Regions from separate parts of the Mesorhizobium sp. CNPSo 4684 genome, predicted to be linked through region 3. Evidence: riboswitches for the same ligand, from Rfam matches in the RefSeq annotation. Region 3 holds a riboswitch; each other region holds the start of a gene.
What was found. Region 3 has a riboswitch for cobalamin ahead of metE (5-methyltetrahydropteroyltriglutamate--homocysteine S-methyltransferase). Riboswitches for the same ligand answer to the same signal wherever they lie in the genome.

Region 1 (3,529 bases), on a different contig from region 3:
GACGTTCTGAACGGTTCTTACCCTCCCCCTTGTGGGGAGGGTCGGAAAATAAATGTCGCAAGGCGGCATTTTTTTCCGGGGTGGGGGACAGCGCCCTACGAGGACCCCCACCCCGCTCCGCTTCGCGGATCGACCCTCCCCACAAGGTGGAAGGATAACCCCCTAAAACTCGATCCCTTGCTGCGCTTTCACGCCCGCAGAAAAATGATGCTTGGTCACGCCCATCTCGGTGACAAGATCCGCTGCCTCGACCAGCGCCGTCTTGGCGTTGCGGCCGGTGACGACGACATGCAGGCCTTCGCGCCGCGCCTTTAGGGCCGCCACGACCTTGTCGAGATCGAGATAGTCGTAGCGCAGCGCGATGTTCAGTTCGTCGAGCACGACAAGGCTGATGGACGGATCGGCGATCAACTCCAGCGCCTTGACCCAGGCGGCTTCGGCCGCCGCAATGTCGCGCTTCAAATCCTGCGTCTCCCAGGTGAAACCTTCGCCCATCGTGTGCCAGATGACGCGGTCGCCGAACGCGGCGAAGGCATCCTTTTCGCCGGTGTGCCATTTGCCCTTGATGAACTGCACGACGCCGACGCGCTTGCCATAGCCGAGCATGCGCAGCGCCAGGCCGAAGGCAGCTGTGGTTTTGCCCTTGCCGGGTCCGGTGTTGACGATGAGCAGTCCCTTCTCGACCGTCTTTTCCGCAACCTCGGCGTCCTGCACGGCCTTGCGTTTGGCCATTTTGGCGCGGTGGCGTTCCTCGTCTTTTGCGTCGATGTCGGCCATTATTTCACCTTGAGCGGCAGCCCCGCCACCATCAATAGCACCGTATCGGCAATTGCGGCGACATGCTGGTTGAGCCGGCCGGCAGCGTCGCGGAACCGGCGTGCCAGCGCATTGTCGGGCACGATGCCTTGCCCGACTTCGTTGGAGACCACGAACCACGGCCCGCGCGGCCGCGACAGCACATCGGCCAGCCGCCGGCATTCCGCCTCGAGATCATGATCCGCCAGCATATGATTGGTCAGCCACAGCGTCAGGCAATCGACGAGTACGGGCTGGTTGTCCGGCAAGGCTTCGAGCGCACCGGCGAGATCGAGCGGCGCATCGATGGTCGCCCAGCCCTGGCCACGCCGCGACCTGTGTTGCGCGATGCGCTCACGCATCTCCTCGTCATAGGCTTCAGCGGTGGCGATATAGGCCCATGGCGGCGGCAACGCGGTCGCCAAGGTTTCGGCATGCGCGCTCTTGCCGGAGCGCGCGCCGCCGATGATGAAAGTCAAACTGCGATCAGGCAAAGCTGTTGCGCAGGCTGGTCGCCGTACCGGTAAAGCGTCCGCGCACCACGCCGACAACCGCGCCGAGCACCAGCCAGAACACCAGATTGGTCACCGTCACCGCCACCACGAACTGGTGATGCAGGCCTTCGGGGATCGGCGTCTCGAAGCTGTCCGGCTGCGGCGCGCCGACAATATGCGGCGCCACGATCAGGGCCACGGCCAGGATCGCCAGCGGCAGCGATTTGCGGAAGGCGATCAGGCCGAGACCGGCCGCGGTCGCCGCCACCGTTGCCCACCACCAGATCTGGCGCTGGGTGAGGTCGGCCGCCGGCATCGCCGGCAGTTCCGGCGGCAGGCCGAGGCCCGGGGCGAGCGTGAACGCGGCAAAACCGGCCAGCCCCCAGAACACGCCCTGGCGCCAGTTACCGATGCCGCCGGCGAATTCGGAAACCGCCACCAGGACCAGCGCGAAACCGATGCCGGTGACGATATTGGCCAGCACGCTGAAGGCGAAGCGTTCGAAGCCGTCGGCCGGCGCCCAGCCTTCGTCCTCTGCCGGCGCGGCTGCCTCAGCCGGCGCGGCGGTGCTCATGGCATTGGTGTCCGCAGCGTTGGCGGCGGGCGCCGCAGCATGCTCATGTTGATGGCCGCCACCGGCCTGTTCGTAAACTTCCGCCTTCAGGATGAGCGGCACGGTGGCATAGGCCTGCATGCAGGCGAGGACGACGCCGGCCACGAGCCCGGCGATCGCCGCGACGAACACGACGTTGCGAAACAGATTCATGATGTCAGATCCTCGTCAGTGGCAGGGGAACGCCATCGAATGGCGATAGTCGTGCGCGGCATTGTGGACCGCATCGATATGCGAGAAGCCGACAACGCCGATGACGAAAATGCCCAGAAACGCGCTAAGCACGAGCTGCATGAAGCGCGACTGCGAGGAGACGGAAGCGCCGAGGGAGACGGAAGCGGTATTCATATCTTGTCCTTTCGCCCTCCACCCGAGGGCATCGAAGTCAGTTCCCTGTCGCCGGCAGGTCTCCTGGCTCGCGGAATAACGCCCTTCCCCACCTTCCCGAAGAAAAATCCTCAGTGGCTTGGAGAGGACTACCGCACACAGTTGCGGGGGCAGCCACGGCATTGGGCAACAAGTCAGCCCTCACCGCATTCCCTCTTGGTCCCTAACGGAACCGACGACATGCGTGACTATAGGCTGAAACAGCCGCATCCGGCAAACCAAATTCCGCCGGCCAACAGCGCGAATGCGCCATGCAGCGTTACGGGTTCAAGGCGGTGATCCGCTCGGCAACCAGCCGCTGCAGCCGCCAGAGATGGCGGTCGTGAATGCCGCGCTCCTCCAGATTCTTCACCGTGTTGTAGAGATAGTCCGCGCCCGACCCCCAGTGCCCGCAGGATGTGGCCAGCCGCTCGACGACCTTCGCCTCGTCGAGCGGACCGGAATAGGTCAGGCCGGTGCGGTTGATGACGAAAGCCAGCGCCCTGAGCGGACCGGCCTCGCTTGCAAGCTTCAGCATGCGCGGCCGGTAGCTTGTCGGCTTCAGCGTGACTTCGCGCCGGAACAGCCGGCCCAGTTGCTGGCGCCTGTTGTCGTCGGCCAGCCGGAAGGCAACGCCTTTGCACTGTCCGCCGCTGTCGAGCGCCATCATCAGGCCGGGGCTTTCCTTGGTGCCCCGCCAGCGCGTCATGTTCATGCAAAAGGAGCGGTGCCAGCCGCGCGCCAGGGCGACGCGGTCCTCGACATAATCGATTTCCGGTTTCCAGATCAGCGAGCCATAGCCGAACAGCCACAGCGGCTCGGTGTCCGGAAGCTCGGCCTGCAATTCATCCAGCAGCGAATCATAGTCGCTGTCATCCAGATGCATCGAGTCCGGATCCGGCCCGGCGTCGGCGATCTCGCGCCAGCAACGCGCGACCAGCTCCGGCGTAAGCGACATCTGTCGTGCGTCCAATTTTCCGAATCCCCCAATGCCACGACATGATTATGCGCCGCGCCCGCAACCGGCAATGTCAGCCGTGATTGACAAACGATTTGCCGGGGTGTCGGCTGGTATCCCAGAGGAAGCCGGCCATGCAACCCAGCCCGAGCGAGCGCGATCCCTATAATGGCCTGACCCGGCTGGAGCCGACGCTGCCGTCCTCGGCCTATTGGGACGCTGGCGCCTACCAGCGCGATCTCGACGCCATCTGGTACAAAAGCTGGCTGCTCGTCTGCCGCGAGGCTGACCTTGCCCAGCCTT
Region 2 (3,529 bases), on a different contig from region 3:
GCAGTCGTTCAGCCAGCGCAGCATCGACATCATCGGCGTCACGCCGGAGCCGGCCGAGATGAACAGATATTTGGCCGCCGGGTGGCTGTGCAACGAGAAGTCGCCGGCCGGTCCATAGGCCTTGACGTGCGAGCCGGGCGTCAGATGGTCGAACATCCATCGCGTGCCGATGCTGCCCGGTTGCGCCTTGACCGTCACCGCGATCGAGAACGGCCGCGACGGCGACGACGACAGCGTGTAGGTGCGCATCAGCGGCCCGTCCGGTGTCGGCAGCTCCAGCGTCACGAACTGACCCGGCTTGTAGCGGAACCAGGTCTGGTTGTCGGAGCGGAAGGTGAAGGTCTTGACGTCAGGCGCCTCGTCGCTGACGCCGATCACCTCCAGCACCTGCAGCCTGTCATTCCACGGCGCCATCTGGTCGAGATGGCGATAGAGCCCAAGATCCGTCATCGCATTCATCCCTCTGTCCTTTTTGCTCTGCTCATGTCGTTATCCCAAAACCGCAATACACTTTTGGGCGACATGAACTCACGCGACGCTGCGCAGCGCCGGCCGGCCGCCTTCGGCAAGGCGCGGACCGATGAAGGCTGCGTACCATTCGACGAACTGGATCACGCCGCCCTCATGCAGCTCCGAATAGGGGCCCGGCTCATAGGCCGGAGACAGGATGCCGAAGGCGTTCTCCTCGACGATGCGACGGTCCTGGTCGTTGGTCTCGGTCCAGACATGCGTGAGTTCGTCGATGGTGTAGTCGACGCCCTCGACCGCATCCTTGTGCACCAGCCACTTGGTCGTCACCGCGGTCTCCGTGGCGCTGATCGGCAGCACCCGGAAGGTCACTGCATGGTCGATGAGGATGTGGTTCCAGGTCGTCGGATAGTGGTAGTGCATCAAGGTGCCGATGCGGTCGGCGGCAACAGTGTCGGAGAGGTTCTTCGTCACCGCGCGCTTTCCCGTCATCGTATAGCTCACGGCATCGCTCAGCAGCGGCGCGCGGGTTGCACGGTACTGTCCGGCCGGATCGATGCGGAACTTGCTCGGCAGGCCCGCCGCTTCGCATTTCGCCCAATGCGCCAGCATCTCCGGATCGCTGTCGGCCCCCTGCACGCCGGTTACCGTCGGCGCTTCCGGGAAGGTCTTGCAGAGTTCGGGATGGTTGCCGGCGCAGTGGTAGCACTCGCGGTTGTTTTCCCAGACCAGCTTCCAGTTGCCCTTCTCGACGATGGTCGATTCGAAAGCGATCTTGGCTTCGCTCAGCCGGTGCGGCTTGAGGTAGGGCTCGATCATGGCCCGCATCGGCGCGAAGTCCGCGGGTTCTTTCGCCAGGCAGATGAAGATGTACCCGGCCACGCTTTCGCAGGCGACCGGCTTTAGGCCGAACTGGCTCTTGTCGAAACCCTCGGCCATCTGGCGGGCGAACAGCAGTCGGCCGTCGAGCTCGTAGGTCCACTGGTGATAGGGGCAGACGAGCTTTGCCGCCGTGCCTTTCTCGGTGTTGCAGACGCGGCTGCCGCGATGGCGGCAGGAATTGTGAAAGGCGTTGATGTTGCCCTTCTGGTCGCGGACGAGCACCACCGGATAGTCGCCGATCTGCACGGTGATATAACTGCCGGGCTTCGGCAGTTCGCAATCATGGCCGACGAACAGCCAGTCGCGATACCAGATCAGCTCCATGTCGAGCTTGAAATAGTCCGGGTCGGTGTAGAAGGGTTGCTCGAGCGAAAAGCCTTGCTTGCGGCCGTTCAAGAGCCTCAGCATGTCGTTGCGCGCATCCATAGTTCTGTCCTCGTGGTTTAAGGACTGAACTTGGTGGTGATGGAGGAAGGATCGGCCGCAGGCCGGCGCGACGCCGGGCATGCGCTATCCACCTCTTGACCGCCCACCGCGATCAGTCGAGTTCAAGCATCTCGGGCTGGTTTCCGGGCTCTGGAGTTGTCCTTGCGGACGATCGCGACACCTTCCCAGGCTTCTCGCCCAGTGGTCTCCCGTTGCGACTTGAACTCCACCACCGTTGCGGGGGCAGCGCCGGATTCTGACCGGCTTCCCAATTCTCCGCTCCGTCGTCACGAAGCGGCACCTGAGATGGGATCATCTAATCACGGCAGCGATCGCGACATCGGCATGAAAGCGACATCGTCTCCATGCGGCGCGACACGCGCGACAACGCGGCGGCAGACGATCGTGGGGCTGACGGTGTTGTTTTCGGGGCGGATCGCGGCCCTCGCAAATCACCTCGAATCAGCCTGCCGACCAAGGGAAAACACGTCAACGGTATCGAAAAGTGACTATTAGCAGTTTCTAAAATCGAACCGAACGGTTCGTTTCTGTTGACAATGCGTGCAGGACGGTGTGAACGCTGACGCCCGGACACACTCGGTGAGCCAGACGGCATGGTCACATAAGCCTTTGTATTATTTACATAAAGTGAGATGGTAGGCATGCTTATCAAAATTACAAGAGGTGAAATCATGGCCCAGCCGGAACAACTTCGTGATTGGAAACCAGCCTATGGCTTTCCCACATCGGGGCTGTCCGAACGACGCGAATTGCTCCCACCACACGCCGCTAGACGGACAGCAAAACTGGAGTACTAAAAATGAAAAAGATCATCCTTACTGCCGCCGCCGTTTTGGCCATCACCGGCAGCGCCTTCGCTGGTAGCGACAATTACGGTTCCAATGGTGCGAACCAGCCCGCTGCCGCGGCTGACAGCTCGTATACGGCTTCCATTCAGAAGTCGGCGCCCGCTGACAAGCAGCCCGTCGTTCAGGGCAGCGACCGCAACCTCTTCGGCCGTTAACAGCTGATCCCGATCCAAACAGAAGCGTGGCGGCCTGTCCGCCGCTCTCGGGATCTCGAAGAAATTCAGGAGTATTTAAGATGAAAAAGATCATCGTTGCTGCCGCCGCCGTTCTGGCCGTTTCCGGCAGCGCTTTCGCCGCCAGTGACAACTATGGTTCGAACGGCGCCAACCAGCCTGCGGTTACGTCGACCGATAGTGGCCACACGGCTTCGGTTGCGAAGTCGGATCCGGCTGCTCAGGCTCCCGCACAGGGCGCCGACCGTAACCTCTTCGGTCGCTAACAAACGATCGGGATCTGACCTCAGAGTTTTTCGAACAACGATCCCAGTCGAACATCGAACAAGCTGCAGAGCGGCGTCATCACCAGCCGCTCTGCCACATGATGAAAATTCAGGAGACTTGACATGAAGAAGATCGCTCTTGCTGCCGCTGCGCTTTTGGTTGCCGCCGGCAGTGCTTATGCCCGCAACGACAATGTCGGCTCTAGCGCCGTCGACAACCAGGCGACCGTCAACGTCGACAACACCCGGACGTCGTCGGTGCCCAACACCGGTTCGCCGGTCTACAAGTTGTTGAACTCGTCGGGCGACGTACAGAAGTCCGCCCCGCACGGCAGCGACCGGAACCTCTTCGGTAATCGCTAGAACGTTTCACCGTTTCACAGAAACGGCGAACCGCTCTATCTGTTTGTTTTTCGCAATTCCCGGACGGAAAACCGCTCACACT
Region 3 (3,529 bases):
AGCTGTTCAATGAACAGCGCCGGCAAAGAGGGATCTCAAGATCCGAGGCAGTAGGATCAAGGCTATGTCGCGCCTTTCGAGACAGGCAACTGGCGGTGCCGCTGACCAGATGACGGTCGTCGTGGACCGCTTGAGTAGACGCCAAGGTTGATGCCGCGCGTACAGAGGGGGATTTTGTCAACAGTCTCCTGTTAGCGGCTGCTGGGTTGCTGCCGTTCAGCCTCGTCCCGACCAAATGCAGTCCTCCGAATCCGGGAACCGGAGTCGCATCTCCGCGCCGCGCCGGAGGGGGATCACCGTCTTCACTGCCGCTTCGACATCTTTGCTTTCTACACACTCCAGGTGTGCATCAGGGGTGAGATGCAGCAACCCGGACTGGCCCAGCCAGCTGTCGGGGGGAGCGCCGGCAGGAGGCATATAGCGCCTCGAACAGCGCTCTTCGACGCCCCGATATGTCCTGCCGGGGCATCGAATGTCCTATCCATCGTCGCACTCGCTTCGGCCGCATGGGGCTTCGCCACTGGGCCTCATCTGCTGCGCGCTTCACCCGGCGGACAGCAGACAGCGAAGCCTCCACGACCGAGAAAATCTCGTGATGGCGGCTCGACTGCGCGACCGGCCCGCCATTTTGGGGAGGTGTCCACTGCAGGTGCCTGCTGTCGACCTCGCCCTTCATCTCTTGACCGCATGTTGCCTCGTCCTCTCAGCCGGCCGAGCCTCCCGACAGCCGGATAGATGATGACGATCCCCTCCTGGAGAATGTCTCGTTTGAAAAGCGTGACGGTCTACGCCGCCTTATTCCTACGACCTTATCGCGTACCATCTACGGTTCTGCCGCGCTCGCGGCGAAACGCAGTCACTCTACCGTGCAACACACAATGGAAATACGACAGGCGCACCAGAAATGGTGGGGTCCGTGTCAAAGATTTCTAGGTAAACCCGCGAAAGCGAAACGGCATCCCTTGGTTTAGGCGTCGAGCCAGACTAGCCGTTTGTCTTCGCTCTCACTCCGCGAGCGGGCGAGATACCCGGAGCCGGCCCCAGGTGTATATGAGTGCAACGTGTGCGGAGCCGGTCTGCCAAATCGGGGACTATCTGACCTGAGAAAGCCATCTTGCCGATGCGTCATGCGACTTGGGCTTTGGATTTCAGGAAGTCAGAGGCGCGAGCCCCTCGATTCGGGGTGAGGATAGCCATTGATGATCGCCCGCATATAGGGATCGGATCGACGCCGCCGATTTGGCAGGCCGCGGTGGGCTCGAACAGCAAGCCGGCCGGAGTTCTCCAGGTCTACTGGCATTGGACGGTTCAATGTGTGGTCTGATTTACCAGTCGATCTGCGGGTTCGCAGCTACTCGCTCTCGTTGCGGCCTCTTGCGAAAACACCAACATTTTACATAATGACATAAACATTTCTTTATGCGACATTGACACACGGCTCCTGCTGTGATTGTCTGCGTGCTGTGGTTCTCCGTACGGCACTGCCGCATGGAGCTAAGAGGGAAGCCGGTGCGAGGCCGGCGCTGCCCCCGCAACTGTTAGCGGTGAGCCAACCCCACTCATGTCACTGAGGCGAACAGCCTCGGGAAGACGGGGAGAAGCTATGACCCCGCGAGCCAGGAGACCTGCCACGACGAATTATGTCCACGGGCGGGGTGTCTCGGTGGCCGCAGCAGCCCGGCGTTCGTGCCGGCCTACGAGGCGCCTTCTTGTCCCCACGCCCCAACCATCGGGGTATGGCATGACTGTCTCTCAGCAAATTCCTGTGGCAACGCTCGGTGTGCCGCGGTTCGGTCGCCGGCGGGAACTGAAATTCGCGCTTGAAAGCTACTGGTCCGGAAAATCTTCCGCTACCGACCTTCTCACGACGGCGAAAGCACTGCGTGCCGCCAACTGGGAAGAGCAGCGCGACCGCGGTGTGTCGAAAATTCCGTCGAACGACTTCTCGCTCTACGACCATGTTCTCGACACTGCAACTATGGTCGGCGCCGTGCCGTCCCGATACGCCTGGCCTGGCGGCGAGCTCCCGCTCGACATCTACTTCGCCATGGCGCGCGGCGACCAAGGTCAGACGGGGAGCTGCGTGCACTCTGATCAGGAGCGTGCGGCTGGCCCTGCCCTGACCGCGATGGAAATGACCAAATGGTTCGACACCAACTATCACTATATCGTGCCGGAACTCGAGGATGATCAGACGTTCGCCCTCTCGTCGACGAAACCGGTTGATCACTTCCTCGAGGCTAAAGCCCTCGGCATTCACACACGCCCAGTCATCCTTGGACCTGTCACCTTCCTCAAACTGGCGAAGTCACCTGCGGAAGGTTTCAATCCCATCGCGCTGCTGCCGCGGCTTCTGCCCGTCTACGAGCAGCTCCTGCGGAGGTTGAAACTGTCGGGAGCCAATTGGGTTCAGATCGATGAACCAGCCCTTGTCCTGGATCTAAACCCGAACGAACGAGCTGCGTATGAATTTGCCTATGGGCAGCTGTCGAAGGCCACTCCCGAGCTGAAGATCATGCTGGCTACCTATTTCGGGGCTCTGGGGGACAATCTCGAGACGGCGATTTCGCTGCCAGTGGCCGGCCTGCATCTCGATCTTTCGCGCGCTCCCGAGCAGTTGGAGACGGTTGGTCGGCTTGCGCCTAAGGACCTGGTGCTGTCGCTTGGCTTGATCGATGGCCGCAACGTCTGGCGCGCGAACCTGCCTGCCATTCTCGACCGCATCAAGCCGATCGTCGCCGGCTGGCCTTTGGACCGCGTCGAAATTGCGCCTTCATGCTCGATGCTGCATATGCCCGTGGACCTTCGGATGGAGACGGCACTCGACGCCGCCATCAGGTCGTGGCTCGCCTTCGCGGCGCAGAAGACCGACGAACTGGTGGTGCTGGCGAGGGCGCTGTCCGAAGGCAGGGATGCAGTGGCAGACGAGTTGACAGCTTCTGCCGAGGCTGCCGCTGCTCACGCAGCGTCCGCAAAGGTCCATGATCCGCTTGTTGAAGGTCGGATCGCCGGCATCGACGACAGCATGAAGCAACGAAAGAACCCTTTCTTCGTGCGTTCCACGGTCCAGGCCCGCACGCTAAGCCTGCCCCCGTTCCCAACGACGACCATAGGATCATTCCCGCAGACGCCTCGGGTGCGCAAGGCCCGCTCCGCCCACAGGAAGGGCGAGCTCAGCTATCTCGACTACGACAGCTTCCTGCAGAACGAGACCAAGACTGCCATTCGCTGGCAGGAGGAGATCGGACTGGACGTGCTGGTGCACGGCGAGTTCGAACGCAACGACATGGTACAGCATTTCGGCGAGCAGCTGTCTGGCTTCGCCTTCACCCAGCATGGCTGGGTGCAAAGCTATGGCTCCCGGTACGTGCGCCCCCCGATCATCTTCGGCGACGTATCGCGCCCCAATCCGATGACGGTGCGCTGGTGGGAATTCGCCCAGTCGCTTACGCAAAAGCCAGTCAAGGGAATGCTCACAGGCCCTGTGACCATTCTTAACTGGTCTTTTGTCCGCGACGACATTCCCCGC
Region 4 (3,529 bases), on a different contig from region 3:
AGAAGCGGATGTCGAATTTCATGCGGGCATCATCGAAAGAGTTAAAGCCGCACTCATAAGCGGAAAGCTTTTCCGGGTCGGGACTGCGGTAGGCCACCAGGAACGGCGCTATGATAAGCGCCAGGCCGACGACCGCCGCCACGGCGATGAACAGGACGATGGGCAGGTACGAACTGAGCAGTGCGTTCATGCTGCGGCTTTCCGTTGGCGGCCAATCCACTTTGATTACAGCAACCAACCCTAATGCGGAAGCGTGACAGTTTAACCGCTGAACCGTTTTAGGTGCCTATGCTGCAACGCGGCGAGGGTTAGCGCAGGGCTTTCGGCGAAGCAAGTCAAACCTTGTTCAAAACGCAGTGCTGGACGGCAGGTCGGGAAAAACTGGTCCGATCCGCTCCTGTTTGATTTCCTTCACCTTTTACTCCACTTTTGTCTCCTGACATATCTCCCGCCATTCGCCTGCTAGCATGGTCGGAATCACCGGCTAAAAATGCGCGAACAGGACCAGGCAAAGGCATCTTGATGAAGGACAAAATATCGCTCGCCACGGCCAGGCGGATCGCACTGGCCGCGCAGGGTTTTACCGACCCCCGCCCGGGCGGCACACCCGACCGCCGCCACCTCGCCCGGGTGCTCTCGCGCACCGGCCTGCTGCAGATCGATTCCGTCAGCGCCGTGGTGCGCGCCCACTATATGCCGCTCTATTCGCGCCTTGGCCCCTACCCGCTGGCTTTGCTCGACAATGCCGCGGTCACCCGCAAGCGCACGGTGTTCGAATATTGGGCGCATGAGGCCTCGTTCCTGCCGGTCGAAACCTGGCCGCTGATGCGCTGGCGCATGCAGCGCGCCGAGAGCGGCGACGAAATGTATCTCGGCCTCGCCAAATGGGGCCGCGAACACGCCGCCTATATTGAGGAGATCTACCGCGCGGTCGCCGAGCGCGGTCCGATCGCCGCTTCGGCGCTCGAAGGCCAGAAGGGCTCGGGCGGCTGGTGGGGCTGGAGCCATGCCAAGCATGCCTTCGAGTGGCTCTTCTGGGCCGGCCGTATCACCACGGCCTACCGTCGCGGCTTCGAGCGCTTCTACGACCTGCCCGAGCGCGTGCTGCCTCAGGCGGTCCTCGATCTGCCGGTGCCGGCCGCCAAGGACGCGCACCGCGAGTTGCTGCGCATTTCCGCCCGCGCCCACGGCATCGCGACATCTGGCGATTTGCGCGACTATTTCCGCCTGTCGCCGGCCGACATGAAGGGCCGGCTGGAGGAGTTGGTCGAGACGGGCGAGCTTTTGCCGGTGCGCGTCGAAGGCTGGGACAAGCCGGCTTACCTCCACAAGGACGCCCGCCTGCCGCGAAAAATCGAAGCCCGCGCCTTGCTGGCGCCGTTCGACCCCGTCGTCTTCGAGCGTTCGCGCAGCGAGCGTCTGTTCGATTTCCGCTACCGCATCGAGATCTACACGCCTGCCGACAAGCGGCAATACGGCTATTACGTGCTGCCATTCCTGCTCGGCGACCGGATCGTGGGGCGCGTCGACCTCAAAGCCGACCGTCCCGCCAGCGTGCTGCGCGTCCACGCGGCTTATGCCGAACCCAAAGCGCCACCTGAGACCGCCGCACAACTCTTCGAGGAATTGAAGCAGATGCAGGGCTGGCTTGGCCTCGAGCGCATCGAAGTGACGCCGGCTGGCGATTTGGGACAGCCTTTGGCCGACATTGCCATGTCGTAGCCGTGCGTTGACAGTGCTGCCCGCAAAAGCCTAAATCCGCTGTAGACGGTCCCCTGCCCGCAACGGCTGGGGCCAAGAGGGAATGCGGTGCGGGACAATATCCCAAATCCGCGGCTGTCCCCGCAACTGTAAGCGACGAGCCAAGGCCGAAAGCCACTGGGTAACACCGGGAAGGCGGCTACCAAGGCTATGACCCGCGAGCCAGGAGACCTGCCGTCTGAGACAAAATATCCGATCGCCTGGCGGGTTTCCGGGCAAGGAGCCCGGTTTTTGGACCAGAACAGCAGTTTTTCGGCTGGCACAGCGGATGTTTCGTCCGCCGATAGCGACGCATTGACTGGCGTGACCGTCATCGTCTGCGCCTCCTGCCGCGACGAGACCGGCTCAGACGCCCATCCCCGCGCTGGCGAATTGCTGGCTGAGGACACGCGCCGCGCCGCTGCCGGCGACATCCGTGTCCGCACCGTCGAATGCCTCGGCAATTGCAAGCGTCGGCTCAGCGCTGCGATCCTGCGCGACAGCTGCTGGAGCTATGTCTTCGGTGACCTGACCGCGACCAGCGGCGCCGATCTCGTTACCGGCGCCAAGCTCTTCGCCACCTCGACGGACGGCCTCATCCCCTGGCGCGGCCGGCCCGATAGCCTCAAGCGCGGCCTCGTTGCCCGCATCCCACCCCTCGACATGCTGAAGGACTGACCATGAACGCTCCAAATCCGGCCGGCAATCTCTCCCGTGTTCCATGCACCGTCGTCACCGGCTTTCTCGGCGCCGGCAAGACGACGCTGGTCCGCCATCTCCTGGAAAATGCCGGCGGCAAGCGCATTGCCATCATCGTCAACGAGTTCGGCGACATCGGCATCGACGGCGAGATTCTCAAGGGATGCGGCATCGACACCTGCCCTGAGGAGAACATCGTTGAGCTGGCCAATGGCTGCATCTGCTGCACCGTCGCCGACGATTTCGTGCCGGCCCTCGACCAGATCCTGGCGCTGACGCCGAAGGTCGACCACATCCTGATCGAGACCTCGGGCTTGGCTTTGCCCAAACCGCTGGTCCAGGCTTTCCAGTGGCCGAGCGTGAAGAGCCGCGTGACGGTCGACGGCGTCATCGCCGTCGTCGACGGCCCGGCACTGGCCGAAGGCCGCGTCGCCAACGACATGGACGCCCTGCAGGCACAGCGTGTTCAGGATGAGACGCTCGATCACGACGATCCAGTCGAGGAAGTCTTCGAGGACCAGATCGCCTGCGCCGACCTGATCATCCTGTCGAAGAGCGATTTGATGGATTCAGCCGGGTCGGCCCGCGCCAACGCCATCATCGGCGAACACTCCGCCCGCGCCGTAAAAATCGTGGCGACCGCGCATGGCAAGGTCGATCCCTCGATCCTGCTGGGCCTCGGCCTCGCCGTCGAGGACGATATCGAGAACCGCAAGTCGCACCATGACGGCGCTTTCGACCACGAGCACGACGACTTCGACACCTTCATCGTCGACATTCCCTCGATCGTCAATCCCGACGAACTGGCAAAGCGCGTCACCACCATTGCCGAAGAGGAGAATGTGCTGCGCGTGAAAGGCTTCGTCGATGTCGGCGGCAAGCCGATGCGGCTTTTGCTGCAGGCCGTCGGCCCGCGCGTCAACCATTACTATGACCGCGCCTGGACGGCCGAGGACGACCGCCGCTCGCGCCTCGTCGTCATTGGCCTCAAGGGGCTGAACCGCCCGGCGATCGAGCGTATACTCGCCGGCTGACCCAAACCACGAGCCGCAATGCACATACTCACCACGACCTCCGCCTCGCTCGACGA

Region 1: it holds a riboswitch for cobalamin, as region 3 does, so the genes downstream of both, AC04SG_RS21515 (CbtB domain-containing protein) here and metE (5-methyltetrahydropteroyltriglutamate--homocysteine S-methyltransferase) in region 3, are expected to answer to the same signal.
Region 2: it holds a riboswitch for cobalamin, as region 3 does, so the genes downstream of both, AC04SG_RS11835 (aromatic ring-hydroxylating oxygenase subunit alpha) here and metE (5-methyltetrahydropteroyltriglutamate--homocysteine S-methyltransferase) in region 3, are expected to answer to the same signal.
Region 4: it holds a riboswitch for cobalamin, as region 3 does, so the genes downstream of both, AC04SG_RS08865 (DUF1636 family protein) here and metE (5-methyltetrahydropteroyltriglutamate--homocysteine S-methyltransferase) in region 3, are expected to answer to the same signal.

What each region holds. Positions count from the first base shown of each region.
Region 1 covers NZ_JBWLUX010000023.1:76,802-80,330, forward strand. Annotated here, with positions in the region: gene cbiB (adenosylcobinamide-phosphate synthase CbiB) at 1-10, shown strand, start outside; gene cobO (cob(I)yrinic acid a,c-diamide adenosyltransferase) at 163-777, opposite strand; gene cobU (bifunctional adenosylcobinamide kinase/adenosylcobinamide-phosphate guanylyltransferase) at 777-1,289, opposite strand; gene AC04SG_RS21510 (CbtA family protein) at 1,282-2,055, opposite strand; gene AC04SG_RS21515 (CbtB domain-containing protein) at 2,071-2,250, opposite strand; cobalamin riboswitch at 2,287-2,481, opposite strand; gene AC04SG_RS21520 (gamma-glutamylcyclotransferase) at 2,549-3,241, opposite strand; gene AC04SG_RS21525 (aromatic ring-hydroxylating oxygenase subunit alpha) at 3,361-3,529, shown strand, end outside.
Region 2 covers NZ_JBWLUX010000011.1:16,725-20,253, reverse strand. Annotated here, with positions in the region: gene AC04SG_RS11840 (FAD-binding oxidoreductase) at 1-450, opposite strand, end outside; gene AC04SG_RS11835 (aromatic ring-hydroxylating oxygenase subunit alpha) at 529-1,776, opposite strand; cobalamin riboswitch at 1,894-2,096, opposite strand; gene AC04SG_RS11830 (DUF680 domain-containing protein) at 2,597-2,800, shown strand; gene AC04SG_RS11825 (DUF680 domain-containing protein) at 2,881-3,084, shown strand; gene AC04SG_RS11820 (DUF680 domain-containing protein) at 3,208-3,447, shown strand.
Region 3 covers NZ_JBWLUX010000064.1:8,463-11,991, reverse strand. Annotated here, with positions in the region: cobalamin riboswitch at 1,448-1,647, shown strand; gene metE (5-methyltetrahydropteroyltriglutamate--homocysteine S-methyltransferase) at 1,766-3,529, shown strand, end outside.
Region 4 covers NZ_JBWLUX010000008.1:18,694-22,222, forward strand. Annotated here, with positions in the region: gene AC04SG_RS08855 (NADH-quinone oxidoreductase subunit A) at 1-190, opposite strand, end outside; gene AC04SG_RS08860 (winged helix-turn-helix domain-containing protein) at 523-1,722, shown strand; cobalamin riboswitch at 1,752-1,954, shown strand; gene AC04SG_RS08865 (DUF1636 family protein) at 1,993-2,418, shown strand; gene cobW (cobalamin biosynthesis protein CobW) at 2,421-3,473, shown strand; gene cobN (cobaltochelatase subunit CobN) at 3,492-3,529, shown strand, end outside.